Regions from separate parts of the Arminella tumorigenes genome, predicted to be linked through region 2. Evidence: predicted binding sites of a transcription regulator. Region 2 holds the regulator's gene; the other holds the start of a gene.
The links. Region 2 encodes LexA, which represses DNA repair genes until DNA is damaged. Its sites were predicted from a motif close to TGTTCNNNNTGTGTTCNG; they were not measured.
Positions count from the first base shown of each region.

Region 1: the regulator LexA is predicted to act here: its motif matches at 5,930-5,947, upstream of PR017_RS14980 (helicase-related protein).

Region 1 is NZ_CP117255.1:3,052,814-3,060,518, forward strand. Features, by position in the region: gene PR017_RS14960 (RNA polymerase factor sigma-32) at 1-304, opposite strand, end outside; gene PR017_RS14965 (CarD family transcriptional regulator) at 643-1,212, opposite strand; gene fdxA (ferredoxin FdxA) at 1,573-1,911, opposite strand; gene PR017_RS14975 (RNA-binding S4 domain-containing protein) at 2,111-2,515, opposite strand; gene PR017_RS14980 (helicase-related protein) at 2,519-5,725, opposite strand; gene PR017_RS14985 (DUF3309 family protein) at 6,188-6,343, shown strand; gene PR017_RS14990 (YMGG-like glycine zipper-containing protein) at 6,393-6,644, shown strand; gene PR017_RS14995 (hypothetical protein) at 6,827-6,976, shown strand; gene phbB (acetoacetyl-CoA reductase) at 7,007-7,705, opposite strand, start outside.
Region 2 is NZ_CP117255.1:1,239,695-1,247,399, forward strand. Features, by position in the region: gene lpxB (lipid-A-disaccharide synthase) at 1-775, shown strand, start outside; gene gltA (citrate synthase) at 805-2,094, opposite strand; gene PR017_RS06230 (ComEC/Rec2 family competence protein) at 2,396-4,855, shown strand; gene lexA (transcriptional repressor LexA) at 4,836-5,555, opposite strand; gene PR017_RS06240 (VOC family protein) at 5,721-6,605, shown strand; gene kdsA (3-deoxy-8-phosphooctulonate synthase) at 6,602-7,447, shown strand; gene eno (phosphopyruvate hydratase) at 7,594-7,705, shown strand, end outside.

The DNA of each region.
Region 1 (7,705 bases), 1.8 Mb from region 2:
CGCGGATCCACCAACTGGCATAAGTCGAGAAGCGCACTTCCCGCTCTGGCTCAAAACGGGCAGCCGCTTCCAGCAGCCCGACGTATCCTTCCTGGACTAGGTCGCTCATCGGCAGGCCGAAATTGCGGAATTTGCCAGCCATGGAGATGACAAGACGCATATGAGCAGTCGCAATCTTGTTGCGTGCGCCGCGATCGTCGTTTTCTTTCCAACGAAGTGCAAGATCATGCTCTTCGCTTCGCTCGAGATAGGGAGCCGCCATTGCGATTTTGATCATGCGTCGATCTGCAGACATGGTCGTCATATCATTCTCCCTAATGTCGGCGTCGCGCCGGAAGCAGAAAAAGCAGTCCGTGTCCGCGCAGGCGTTGCGCAGATTACTTTCGGTGTCGGCGAGCGGGGTTTTTAAATCTGCCCAGGATCTTCATTGTAATTTCGTCAGGGCTTGTCGGATCGGTGCGGTGGGCTATGTATTGTCTGAGAGACATAAAGCCTTGGAATTGAGCGCATGATCCGGCCCCAAGTTGGTGGACACGGCAGGTCCTCTGCCGGAATTACATGCGATTAACGCAGTGAAAAAACAAAAGTTCCAAAGAAAAACCCGGCACAAGGCCGGGTTTTCAAAGAATGCTGCCTATATGATCAGGCCGCTTCGTCCTGCGACTCTTCCTCTTCCAGAACCTTGCCGCGCTTCGGTCCCTTGTTGAGGTTGGTCTCGACGACACGAACGGCTTCCGTTTCCGACAGGCGGTTGACGGCAGCGATTTCCCGAGCCATCCGGTCAAGAGCTGCTTCGTAAAGCTGGCGCTCGGAGTAGGACTGCTCCGGCTGGTTCTCGGCCCGATAGAGATCGCGGACGACTTCGGCAATCGAGATCAGGTCGCCGGAATTGATCTTGGCATCATATTCCTGCGCCCGACGCGACCACATGGTACGCTTGACGCGGGCTTTACCCTGCACGACCTTCAAGGCACGTTCGACGAAATCGCTTTCCGACAGCTTGCGCATGCCGATACTCATGGCTTTCGCCACCGGAACCTTCAAACGCATCTTGTCCTTTTCGAAATCGATCACGAAAAGTTCAAGCGTCATGCCAGCCACTTCTTGATCTTCAATCGCGGTGATCGTACCCACACCGTGGGCGGGATAAACGATCGATTCGCCGGTTTTGAAGCCGTGGCGCACTGAAGGTTTCTTCTGTTGGGTCGTCATTCTTATCAAAAACTCCCTGTTATGCACCCGGCGAGCGCCGAGGCCGGGTCAGTCAGGCCCGGATGAGACGGAAAACCGTCGGGGTGACTACATGCTGGTCCACCAAAGGCGCAGAAAAACAATCCGTTCATCGCGATCCCTGACCCGACAACTCACAATGTTGATATGTCAAGGAAACCGCGTGCGGGATTATTTGATTGCTTTCGTGGTGAAAAGAAGCATCAAGATGCCTCAATGGATCAGTAGAGCGACCCTAGCACAAAAATCTGAGGAAATCAATAATTTGCTTTGCAGTGCCGTATTTGCATGCAAATTCGGACGCTTGCATGATTCGGCGAGACGTTCGTTTGTAGAACGGCATCAGTCGCCAGAACCGGGGTTGGCAGAGAAGTATTTCTCGAATTTGCCGGTCTCGCCATCCATCTGCTTTGCTTCGGCCATCGGCTCCCGCTTGACCGTGATATTTGGCCACTGAGTCGCGTAATCGGCGTTGATTTTCAGCCACTTGTCGAGGCCCGGCTCCGTATCGGGCTTGATGGCTTCAGCCGGACATTCCGGTTCGCAAACGCCACAATCGATGCATTCGTCGGGATGAATGACGAGGAAGTTTTCGCCCTCGTAAAAGCAATCGACAGGGCAAACTTCAACGCAATCGGTGTATTTGCAACGTACGCAATTGTCGGTCACGACGTAGGTCATGATGAACTCCAGGATTTTTCGAGTTTTCCGGGGACGCACGACCTGGAACGTCGCGCCTTTCCTTCGGGTACCGGCAGCCTGCCTCATCCCGGAGGCAAGTAAACCGGCTGTCTCAGCGGGTTGCTCGTCAGGTATCGGCTTTGTCGGCAGATTTCAAGATTAAACAGTCTCTAAATCTCAAGCCTCCCGGCATCGTATTCTACTCGTCGTCCGTCATCAGCCGGTCGATCTCGCGGCGCTGACGCTTCGTCGGGCGTCCGGCGCCGGGGTCGCGCATCGCTTGTTCGAACAGGGTTAGCTTTTTGGTTTCGTCCGGTGGCGGCGTCACGTCCTCGTAAAGCAGCTTGGCTTCCTCGAAAGGACCTCGCCTCTCGCCCGGCAACCGTACAACGAGAACTATGTCCCTTCGTTCCAGCGACAGTTCGATCTTGTCGCCGGGCCTGACACCGTGGCTCGGCTGGACGATCCGCTCGCCATTGATCCGCACGTTGCCCTTCAGCACGTAGGTCTGCGCCAGCGAGCGGGATTTTATCATGCGGGCGAAAAACAGCCATTTGTCGATGCGCTGTCGCGAACCGCTCGAGACCTGTCTTTCGTCCACCATGGCCTACTTCTTCATCTGCTCCTTGAGCGCCGCCAGCTTTGCAAAGGGCGAATCCGGATCCATCGGCTTCTCCTTGCGCGGAGGCTTCGCCTCGAAGCGTGTTGGCTGCGCTGCCGGACGATTGTTGCGATCGTTGCGCTCTCCGCCACGGTCATTGCGCTCGTTGCGCTCGCCGCCGCGATGATCAGGACGCTTACCCTGCTGCGGCGGACGGCCGCCGCCGCCCTCCTTGCCACCGCGCGGCCCGCGATTGTCGCGTGCTTCACGATTGCCTTCGCCCTGCGGCTGGTCGCCTGATGGGCGGCGATTGGTGTTTGGCTGCGCATTTGCCTGATCCTGGCCGGCGCGCGGACCCTGCTGACCACGGCGCTCACCCTGGCGGGGAGCCGGACGCTGGTTGTCGTTGCGACCACCCAGCCGCCACAGCAACACTGGCTTCGGAGGCTCGGCAGCGGCGGCATCGACTGAAGCGCCCTCGCCTGCAGCTTCCGAAGGGGCCGCATCGGTAACGACGGCCTCTGCTGCGCTTTCGGGCGCAACGTCATTGGCGGCTTCCAGCGCGGCAACAGGAGCATCCTCAGAAACCACGGGGGAAACTTCCTCGACGGCGTCTGACGGAGTCGGCTCGGTAGCTTCTGCTTCTGCTGCCTCTGTGTCCGACGTAGGAGATCCGTCAGCTGGTGCAGATGCGTCTGCGGCAGCTACGGGTGTAGCGGCGGCGGGAGCGTCCTGCTTGCTGAGGTGAACTGCAGCTTCTTCGGCCGGCACCGCATCTGCGCGATAGCCGAGGCCCTTCAGGATCTCTTCCATGTCGTCGAGCGTCGCGCCGAGAATGGACAGCATCGCCGTCGTCGTGGTGAAGCGGCGGCCGTCATAGGCACCGTCCGGACGGGAAGGCTGGCCGGGCTTCCACTGCAGCAGCGGCCGGATGAGATCGGCAAGGCGCTCGAGAATGTCGATACGTACGGCACGCTTGCCGAGGAAGCGGAAACCGGCGAGCTTGTAGAAGGTGCGCTCATAGGTCGAATCCGTAACCACGGACGTGCGGCCGGCAGCCAGGACCGGAATGAGATCGCCGTAGCCCGGCTTGTCGATGCCGTCGTTTTTCAGCGCCCAGAGCAGGGTGATCAGTTCGGCCGGAGCCGGCTTCAGCAATGCTGGAACGAAAATATGATAGGCGCCGAAGCGGATGCCATAGCGGCGCATCGAGGCGCGTGCATCCTGGTCCAGCGACTTCACTTCCTCCGTGACATCGCGGCGGAACAGTACACCGAGATTCTCGACGATCTGGAAAGCCAGACCCTTGGCGAGGCCCTGCAGGTCTTCGGCACGAGAGAGGTCGTCGAGCGGCTTCAGCACCGTCGAAATGTGATGATTGACGAAGCGCTCGATGCGTGCGGCAACATGTTCGCGCGCATGGCCGGTCAGTTGCTCGTCGGCGAGCAGGATGACGCGGGGGCGCATGATGTGGTCGCTGCCGGTCAGCCGCGCTACGGGGTCGCCCAGCCAGCGCACCGAACCGTCGGAGCCAATCGCCAGATCGCCGTTGCCAGCTGCGTGCATGCGGGCAGCGCGCGCCTCGAATTCCAGACCCAGCGCTTTGAGCGACGCGTTCTGCACGGCCTTGGCGTCGGGACCGTCAGTCCCGCCAATGGGAGAGAACCGGAACCCGGTCAACTGCCCGACATGATGCCCTTCGACGAAGACATCTCCATTTACACTGATTTCAGCTTCCAGCATTGCATTCTCTCTCAGGCGCTTCATGAGCACAGATGTCCTGCGATCAACAAAGCGGTTCGTCAACCTTTCATGTAACGCGTCGGACAACCGATCTTCGATTTCCCGCGTCTTTTCTTGCCAGTGTGTCGGATCGGCAAGCCAACCGGGCCGATTCGAAACATAGGTCCAAGTTCTTATCTGCGCGATTCGCGCCGAAAGCGTGTCTATCTCGCCATCGGTCCGGTCGGCGCGCCGGACTTGCTCGGCCATGAAATCCTCGTTCACCGTGCCATGTTGCACGAGATCGGAAAACAGGGACGAAATCAAATCGGCATGTTGGGCCGGTGTGATACGCCGATAATCCGGCAATGCACAGGCTTCCCATAATTTTTCTACATTTGCCCGGCCGACGGCGAGGCGAGCGACCTCCGGATAACCGGTCAGTTGCTCCAAAGCCTGCTGGTCGACGGAAGGCAGCGAGCGTGTCAGCCCATGGATGCGCGGCGGCGCATCGAGGCTGAGCTTCAGTGCGGCGACGGATGAAAAGTCGAGATCCTTCGTGCGCCACTGCAGCACTTTGACGTTGTCGAACTGGTGACTCTCGATGCGGCGAACGAGATCGGCATCGAAGGGATCGACCTGGCCGGTGACACCGAAGGTCCCGTCGCGCAGATGGCGACCGGCACGGCCGGCAATCTGTCCGAGTTCGCCGGGGTTGAGATGGCGGAACTGGTATCCGTCGAATTTCCTGTCCTGGGCAAACGCGACGTGGTCCACATCGAGATTGAGGCCCATGCCGATGGCATCGGTGGCGACGAGGTATTCGACGTCGCCGTTCTGGTAAAGCTCGACCTGCGCATTGCGCGTCCGTGGGCTGAGGGCACCGAGGACCACGGCCGCTCCGCCACGCTGGCGACGGATCAGCTCGGCAATGGCGTAAACTTCCTCTGCCGAAAAAGCGACAATGGCGCTGCGCTGCGGCAAGCGGGTAATCTTCTTCTGGCCCGAATAGGCAAGATGGGAGAGCCTCGGCCGCTCGACGACGGTAATTCCCGGCAACAGATGTTCGAGGATCGGCCGCATGGTGCCCGCGCCGAGAAGCAATGTCTCGTCGCGGCCGCGCAGATGCAGGATACGATCAGTGAAGATATGGCCGCGCTCGAGATCGCCGGCGAGTTGAACCTCGTCGATGGCAACGAACGAAGCTCGAGTCTCGCGCGGCATCGCTTCGACAGTGCATACTGAGTAGCAGGCGTTGGGCGGGGCTATCTTTTCTTCACCGGTAAACAGCGCAACGTTCTTGATGCCGACTTTCTCGACGAGACGCGTGTAGACCTCGCGCGCCAGAAGTCGCAACGGCAGGCCGATCATGCCATTGCCGTGCGCGACCATACGCTCGATGGCGTAATGGGTCTTGCCGGTATTTGTCGGTCCGAGCACCGCGGTTACACCGCGACCACTCAAAATCATGGGCTGCGAAGTCAGGGTCATTGGTCCATGCGAAGATGAGGCGCAGCAGCCTTCAGGGTCAGGAACGCTTGTTGTAAGCTCCCCCACAGATGACCAGCCCAGGTGGCAAAGGCAAGGCCCGGAGGGCAAAACAATTTTGTAGACACCGGATAATACTTGTCATCTGCCACAGGCGGGAGGCAAAGTGGCGGCGGGACGACCAGCCGGAGCGTTTGGGAACGGCCCCGGAACAAAGATGCTACGAATCGCTGACCCGCCGGTTTCATGATCCGTTCACGGATTGCCGACGGAGTCGGCGTGATCGCATCTTCGCGGCGAGGGCAATATCCAACCATCACAAACTGTAGAGCGGGCTATAAAATCTGTCGCTCACCGCCACATTCGCCATTGTGCCAAATAATCGAGAAAATTGCCGGAACAACTTAATGTGAGCTGCGTTTAAGGGGGCAGCAAATAATGCTTTCGAAGTGAAGGGAACTGACCATGCTCGGCACAATACTGCTCGTCGTACTCGTATTGCTCTTGGTGGGCGCACTGCCAAACTGGGGCTACAGCAGCGGTTGGGGTTATGGTCCCTCTGGTGGTCTCGGCCTCATCGTCGTCATCATTTTGGTGCTCGTCCTGATGGGGCGGATTTAATTCGTAATTTGTGCTAGACCACCATGGTCTAATATCTAGGGAGCAAGACATGAAAAAACTGATTATTGCAGTTGCCCTCATCGGCACACTCGCATCGTGCACGCCGGAAGAACGCGGCACAGCCATTGGTGCTGGCACCGGTGCCGTTATCGGTGGTGCCGTTACCAATAGCTGGGGCGGCGCAGCCGTCGGCGCAGTTGCAGGCGGCCTCGTAGGCAACCTGATCGGCCACTCGGAACGTCGTGGCTACTGCATCTATCGCGACCGTTATGGCCAGCGCTACGAAGCACGTTGCCGCTAAGCTTCGGCATGAATTTGGAATTGGGCGCTTCGGCGCCCTTTTTCATGCCGTCAATACACTGTTGACGATGACGTGAACTTCAACCCCTTTCAATTCGATCTTGCTGTACCGATATTGTTGGAACGCGAGCAATATTGTCTGAACCGGGCTACCGGGTGCTCGCCGAAAGGATCGACTTTTCCATGGTTGAACTCGTCACACATATCGCTGCTTTGGGTGTCATCGCTGCCGCCGCCGTCACCTCTATCGTTGCCGTGCGTGCGGCGCAGCGCAAGGAGCAAAGCCGCGTGCTTGTGCCCGTTCGTTCGCGCTCGCGAAATACACGACGCTAGCTCGCCACTTCCTAGGCGAAGATAGATCCGTCAGACGAAAAGTTGGCCGCCATTCGCCGTGATCGTGGAGCCGGTGATGAAGCCGGCGTCGTCGGCAACGAGAAACACGACGCAACGGGCGACCTCCTCCGGCTCGCCCAGCCTGCCGACCGGAATTTGCGGCAGGATATAACCGTTCATTACTTTTTCCGGCACGGACAACACCATTTCCGTACCGATGTAGCCGGGGCAGATCGCATTGACGGTAATGTTCTTGGCGGCACCTTCTTGGGCCAGCGCCTTCGTAAAGCCGATGTCACCCGCCTTTGCTGCAGAATAGTTGGCCTGGCCCATCTGACCTTTCTGGCCATTGATCGACGAGATATTGACAACTCGACCGAAGTTCCTCTCCCGCATGCCAGCCCACACATGGTGCGTCATGTTGAATAGACCGTTCAGGTTGGTATTCACGACCTCATGCCACTGTTGCGGCGTCATCTTGTGGAACATCGCATCTCGGGTGATACCGGCGTTGTTGACCAGGATCTCTACCGGACCCACATCGGCCTCGACCTGGGCAATGCCTTTGCCGCAAGCCTCATAGTCCGTGACGTCCCAGCGATAGACGGCAATGCCCGTCACGCTATGAAAGGCATCGGCTCTCTCATCGTTGCCGGCATAGGTCGCCACGACCCGGTAACCGGCATTGTGCAACGCCATTGCAATGGCGGCGCCGATACCGCGGGTACC
Region 2 (7,705 bases):
AGCGATGCTTGGCTACGTCGATCACGTGCTGGCCGTCCTGCCGTTCGAGCCGGAAGTCATGAAACGTCTTGGCGGGCCACCGACGACCTATGTCGGTCACCGGCTGGTGACGGATGCCGGTCTAGTCGATGCGCGCCGGCAGCGGGCAGCTCGTCCACCCCTCGATGCGAACGACACGCGGACCATAGTATTATTACCCGGCTCACGGTCGTCCGAAATAAATCACCTGATGCCGTTCTTTCGTCGAACTGTCGATGAACTTAGCCGGCGTAATAAATCCATGCGATTCGTAATGCCGACGGTTGCCCGGCGCGAAGATCTGGTTCGCACGCTGGTTGCCGAATGGGAGATCAAGCCCGAAATAGTCGTCGGGACTGCTGCGAAGTGGCAGGCCTTCGCGATATCGGATGCGGCGATGGCGGCGTCGGGGACGGTGATTCTGGAACTCGGTTTGACGGGCGTGCCGGTCATTTCGACCTACAGCACGGATTTCATCGTCAAGCTGCTGCACAAGCGGATAAAGACCTGGACCGCTGCGCTGCCCAATCTGATTGCCGATTATGTCATCGTGCCGGAGCAGATCAACGAGATGCTTCTGCCTGGCCTGCTGTCCCGCTGGCTGGAGCGCTTGTCGAGCGCCACCCAGCAGCGCCGTGCGATGATCGAGGGTTTCGACCTCGTCTGGCAGCGAATGCAGACCGAGATACCGCCCGGCGAAAAAGCAGCTTCCATCGTGCTTGAACTTCTGGACAACAAAAAACCCGCCCATTCCTGAGCGGGTTTTTTTATGAAGTCGAAGGCGCTTTAGCGGCCGTCGACCGATGTGTAGTCGCGCTTTGGTTCGCCGGTGTAGAGCTGACGAGGACGGCCGATGCGCTGCTGCGGATCTTCGATCATCTCGTTCCACTGGGCGATCCAGCCGACGGTACGCGCGAGTGCGAACAGGACGGTGAACATTTCCGTCGGGAAACCGAGTGCCCGCAGGGTAATGCCCGAATAGAAATCGACGTTCGGATACAGCTTCTTTTCGATAAAGTAGGGGTCGTTCAGAGCGATCTTTTCAAGCTCCAGGGCAACCTGCATCAGCGGATCGCCGGCATTGCCGGTGGCTTCCAGCACTTCATACATCGTCTTCTGCATGATCTTGGCGCGCGGATCGTAGTTCTTGTAGACGCGGTGGCCAAAGCCCATCAGGCGGAAAGGATCGTTCTTGTCCTTGGCGCGGGCGATGTACTCAGGGATACGATCGACGGTGCCGATTTCCTGCAGCATCATCAGTGCAGCTTCGTTGGCGCCGCCATGGGCAGGGCCCCAGAGGCAGGCGATGCCGGCCGCGATACAGGCAAACGGGTTTGCGCCCGAAGAGCCGGCAAGGCGGACCGTCGATGTCGAGGCATTCTGCTCGTGGTCGGCGTGCAGGATGAAGATACGGTCCATGGCGCGGGCGAGAACCGGATTGACTTCGAACTCTTCGCAAGGAACCGCAAAACACATGCGCAGAAAATTCGACGCATAGTCGAGATCGTTCTTCGGATACACGAAAGGCTGGCCGATATGATACTTGTATGCCATCGCGGCAAGCGTCGGCATCTTTGCGATCATCCGAAGGCTCGCCACCATGCGCTGGTGCGGATCCGTGATGTCAGTCGAATCGTGATAGAAGGCCGACAGCGCGCCAACGCAACCGCACATCACAGCCATGGGATGTGCATCGCGACGGAAGCCGGTAAAGAAACGCGTCATCTGTTCATGCACCATAGTGTGGTGAACGACGCGGTCGTCGAAATCCTTCTTCTGCGCAGCTGTCGGCAGTTCGCCGTAGAGAAGCAGGTAGCAGACTTCCAGGAAGTCACCCTTTTCGGCCAGTTGCTCGATAGGGTAGCCGCGATGCAGCAGAACGCCTTCGTCACCGTCGATATAGGTGATCTTGGATTCGCACGATGCGGTAGAGGTGAAGCCCGGGTCGTAGGTGAAGGAAGCGGTATTTTTGTAGAGTGCGCCAATGTCGAGGACGCTCGGGCCGATGGTACCGACCTTCACCGGCAGATCGACAGTCTTATCACCCCAGGTCAGTTTCGCGCTTTGTTCCGTCATGAGAGCCTCCAAGATTTGGCGGGTTGGTGCCTTAAAAAAGCACCAAAGGGTTAAGCGTCTAAAGATTAGCTATATGATCAAGAGGCTAATGCCAAGTTACCCTGACCGGTATTTGTGCATCGCGGTATCAACTTTTGGGCAGCGCCTCCGCCGTGACTGCCATGCCTTTGAAGCACGATCTGCGGCATTCCAGAAGCGACCTTCCCACGACAGCCATTTCAATCGATTTTAGTTGAACTATTCGATCAAAGGTTGCAAAAATACCGGGAGCTTGACGATTGCGGGCGGGGCTGACGGGCGAATGGCAGAGTTGGACGCGCGAGAGAGGCAAGGTCACCGCCAGGCATTTCTTGGCCTCGCCGAGCGTTCGCGCGCCACGGTCAACGCCGTTGCCAAGCTTGCGCGAATGCCTGCCCGCACTCAACACGCCGTGCCGTTGCCAAAGCGCGCTGCCCTTGCGTTCGAGAGGTGGCGAATCGTCACCGCCGGCATGCTTGCAGAAGAAGCAGCCCACGGTCGCGCAACGCTGTTTGCCCCCATCTACATCGGCTGCGGCGCCATAGTCTGGTTCGAGCTTCCGGGCAATCCGCCAGTGACGGGCATTGCGGCGAGCTTCCTCGTGCTTGCCGCCGTCTGCGTCCTGAAACACAATTTAAGCCCGGCGCTCCGGCACCTGTCTTTCGCTGTGGCGCTGGGCCTGCTCGGCATGCTTCTCGCCGAATGCGAGACGTGGCGGGCCTCGACGATCATGCTGGACACCCCGGTGACCACCACCATTACCGGCCAAGTTCAGCGCCGTGAAGTGGACGCCAAGGGGCGGTGGCGCTACGTGCTCGATCTGCTGGCGACAGACGCTCCAGTCGTTCGCCGGCCACCGGAGCAGATATCGGTGCTCGTGCGCGGCCAGGATGTGCCGTTCGAACTCGGAGATGTCGTGGAAGGCAGGGCGCGGTTGAGCCCGCCAGCTGGTCCTGCGCTGCCCGGCCTCCACGATTTTGCCTTCACTGCCTATTTCGAAGGCACCGGCGCCAACGGTTTTTTCTACGGCACGCCGCAACTGATAATGGCCAGCGCCGACGACACCAGCGAGCGAACCACGCTCCAAAAGATCGACCGCTGGCTGACCGGGCTGCGAGGCAGTATCGGCGACCGCATCCGCTCGATCCTGCCAGGCGACACCGGCGCCTTCGCAGCTTCGCTGGTCAACGACGAACGTCGGGCAATTTCGCCGGAAACCACGGATGCCCTAAGGGTTTCCGGTCTCGCCCATATCATCGCCATCTCGGGACTGAACATGGCCTTGTCCGCCGGCATCTTCTATGTCGGCCTCCGGCATGCGCTGAGCCTGTTTCCCGGGCTGGCGCAGGCTTTTCCGACCAAGAAAATTGCAGCTGTCGGTGCGCTGATCACGGTCACCGCCTATTATTTCATTTCCGGCTTCGGTGTATCGGCCGAGCGGGCCTTCATAATGATGGCAATCATGCTGGTCGCGGTGCTGTTCGACAGACCATCCTTCAGCCTGCGAAATGTGGCCCTGTCGGCCATCGCCATCCTGGTGCTCTCGCCGTCGCAGATCCTCGGCCCGAGTTTCCAGATGTCCTATGCGGCCACCATCGCACTTGTTTCAGGCTATTCGCTGTGGAAGCGGCGTCCGCCCCGGGAGCGGCGGTTTGCAGCTTTCCGGGCACCGATGCCGGTGCGGGCGGTCAGCCGCTTTTTCACAGGCATCGCCATGACGTCGTTTATCGGCGGCGCGTCGACGGCGATCTTTTCGATCGAGCATTTTCACAGACTGGCGACCTATGGCCTCGTTGCCAATCTTGCCGCCATGCCGGTGGTGTCATTCATTGTCATGCCGGTCGGCATGCTCGCCATGCTGATGATGCCCTTCGGCCTGGACGGCGTATTCTGGCTTATCACCGGCTGGGGACTCGATATCGTGATGGTCATCGCGAAGACGGTGGCGGCATGGGGCGGCAATGTCCCGTTCGCGCGCCTGCCTGCCGGGCTTTTCCAGACCATCATTGCCGGATTCCTGCTGATGACGGTGCTGCGAACGCCCATGCGCCATGCCGGCGCGCTGCTGATCGCAGCCTCTGTGACTTTTGCCGCCTTGCAGCCTTCTCCCCAGAGATCGGAATTGCTGATTTCAGAGGATGGCGAACTCGTAGCCCTGTTCCGGAAAGGTCGTCTCGAGCGCAACCGCGAACGCCCCCCGGATTTCATCTATCAGCAATGGCAGCGAGCCCTGCCGGTGTCCGAAGATACGCCGCCGCAAATGCTGCCGCCGGACAATTCGACCCCGCCCCACTCCGTTCGTGGCCAGCCCTTGAACCGTATGGATGCGGAGCACCAGGCAACGCTGCGACTGGCAATGGAGACGGCGCTGGACAGTGCCGTCGACGGCGGCTTTGCCTGCCATGGTCGCGATTGGTGCGTTGCCATGCTCGAAACGGGCGCAATGCTCGTGACTATATCCGATGCCGCCTATCTGGGTCCGGCCTGCGATACCGCCGATATCGTCATCACGCCGGTAAGGATTCGCCTCGATCGATGTCGGTCCGGTGCGGCCCTCTATACGGGTGCATCGCTGCGCAAAACAGGCTCCATCGAGGTCGACCTGAGCGCTCCTCAGCCCGAGGTCATCACTGCGTTCAGCGCCCTTGATCGTCCGTGGGAAAGGCATCGAGCCTACGACTGGCGAAAGCCGGCTTTCATCGGTACCGACGCCACGTCACCGGTCAGTGATACCGGCGGATGAGCCCGACAAGCCGCCCCTGGATCTTAACCCTGTCCGGGCCGAAGATGCGGGTCTCGTACGCCGGGTTGGCTGCCTCGAGCGCAATGGAGGCACCCTTGCGTCGAAAGCGCTTGAGCGTTGCCTCCTCGTCATCGACGAGGGCGACGATGATGTCGCCGGGGCTCGCCGTACTGGCATTGCGGATGATGACGGTATCGCCGTCGAAGATGCCGGCCTCGATCATCGAGTCGCCTCGCACTTCGAGCGCGTAATGCTCGCCGGCGCCGACCATGTCGGCGGGAACCATGATGTCGTGGGTATTGTTCTGGATTGCGGCGATGGGAACACCGGCGGCGATGCGGCCCATGACCGGCAGCGAGACTGAGCCGCTGCGGTCCTCGACTGCGGGCTTTGTCGGCGCTGCGGCAATAGCCGGCGTCTTGCCGAGGCTGCCTTCGATGACGCTGGGCGAAAAGCCGCGCCGTGGCTGTGCATTGGGGTTATAGGCCTCTGGAAGCTTGATGACCTCGATAGCGCGTGCCCGGTTCGGCAGGCGGCGGATGAAGCCGCGTTCCTCCAGCGCCGTGATCAGCCGATGGATGCCTGATTTGGACGCAAGGTCCAGCGCATCCTTCATTTCATCGAAAGAAGGCGGGACGCCGGACTCTTTCATTCGTTCGTGAATGAAGAGAAGCAGTTCCTGTTGCTTGCGCGTCAACATCGTTTTTCGTGCTCCAAGTGCGAAACAAAGCCAGAACGGACACTATATGTTCCATATGTGTTCCGCAAGTGACTAAATCTTTGTGAACGCCGTTGGAATAATCGCTTTTTTGGAAGATCATGTCGCGTTGCCGTCGCTGACGGTGTTGCAGGACGGAGTCAAACCATGACAGCAGCCTACCCGATCGACCATCTGGTTCTGCCGACCTGCGATATAGCCTCTGCGCGCCAGCGGCTGAGCAAGCTCGGCTTTACTGTCGCCGCCGATGCACGGCATCCCTTTGGTACTGAAAATGCTTGCGTTTTCTTCGCCGACAAGACCTATCTAGAGCCGCTCGGCATTGCCAGTCTCTCGGAGTGCGAGGCATCTGCGCTGGCCGGCAATGTCTTCGTTGCGCGCGACCAGGCCTTCCGGTTTCGCGTCGGTGACGATGGATTTTCCTCCGTTGCCTTTGCAACCGGCAATGCTGAAAGCGACCAGCAGCGCTTTCGAGACAGCGGGGTCTCGGCCGGGAAGATTCTCGAGTTCGAAAGACCGATGCGCATGCCGGACGGGTCCGAATCGATCGCCGGCTTTCGACTTGCCTTCGCTGCAGATTCGCGTGCCCCGGATTTCTTCGTTTTCACCTGCGAGCGCATCAATGCGATGCCGACGGATCGCAGCGCGCTGGAGAGGCATCCGAACGGCGTGCTCGGCATCTCGCGTCTCGTGCTGTCCTGCGCCAGTCCCAAGGCGTTTTCCGGGCTCATCAGCCAAGTTGGCAATGGTGCCGCAATCGTTCCGCATTCCTTTGGCATCACAGCATCGGCGGCCAATGTCGAAATCGACATCTTGAGCGGCGAGGGGATGGAGGCCTTCTATGAGGCGGCGCCATCTGGTGAGGATGCGGGCCTGCGGGGTCGGGCGATCGTCTTTGCCGTTCGCGATCTTTCCGTGACAGAAGCGCATTTGGCTGGTAACGGCGTGACCTACACGCGCAAGAGCAACACTATTCTGGTGAAGGCCGCTCCCGGGCAGGGGGCATTGTTCGCCTTCGAGGAGACAGCATGAGCCATTCGACAAATTCGGACGTGGTCGCCGGCGAAGGCCCCGGCAGGGTCACTTTCTCCAACAGCAAACGCCTCTCGCTGATTGCCGGCCCCTGCCAGATGGAGAGCCGCGATCATGCCTTCACGATAGCCGGCAAGCTCAAGGAGCTCTGCGCCTCGCTTGGCATCGGGCTCGTCTACAAGTCATCCTTCGACAAGGCAAACCGCACGTCGCTCTCAGCCCAGCGCGGCCTGGGGCTGGAAGCGGCTCTGGAGATATTTGGCGACCTGAAGAAGGAATACGGTTTCCCGGTGCTCACCGACATCCACACGGAAGAGCAGTGCGCCCTTGTCGCCAAGACCGTGGATGTGCTGCAGATCCCTGCCTTCCTGTCGCGCCAGACCGATCTTCTGGTTGCTGCCGCCAAGACCGGCCGCATCATCAACGTCAAGAAGGGTCAATTCCTCGCCCCCTGGGACATGAAGAACGTGCTGGCCAAGCTCAACGACAGCGGTAACCCGAACATCCTGCTCTGCGAACGCGGTGCCTCCTTCGGTTACAACACGCTGGTCTCCGACATGCGCTCGCTGCCGATCATGGCGGCGATGGGCGCTCCCGTGATCTTCGATGCTACCCACTCCGTTCAGCAGCCCGGCGGCCAGGGCGGATCGTCCGGCGGCCAGCGCGAATTCGTGGAAACCCTTGCCCGCGCGGCCGTTGCCGTCGGCGTCGCCGGCGTGTTTATCGAAACCCACGAGGATCCCGACCATGCGCCGTCCGATGGCCCGAACATGGTGCATCTGAAAGACATGCCGCAGCTGCTCGAAAAGCTGCTGGCATTCGATGCCATCGCCAAGGCCTAGCATCTGCGGGAGCGTTAACAGGCTGACATGATCTTGGTTTAGTCGGCTGTGACGTTCCCTCATTCGAAGCGCGTGATGGCATTGTAATTGTCACGCCTTCGATTTAGAGATTTCAATCGATTATAACCAGCGAGCAGGAACCAGCCATGACCGCAATCACCGACATTATCGCCCGCGAGATTCTCGACAGCCGCGGCAACCCGACTGTCGAAGTCGACGTATATCTTGAAGACGGCAGCATGGGTCGTGCCGCAGTCC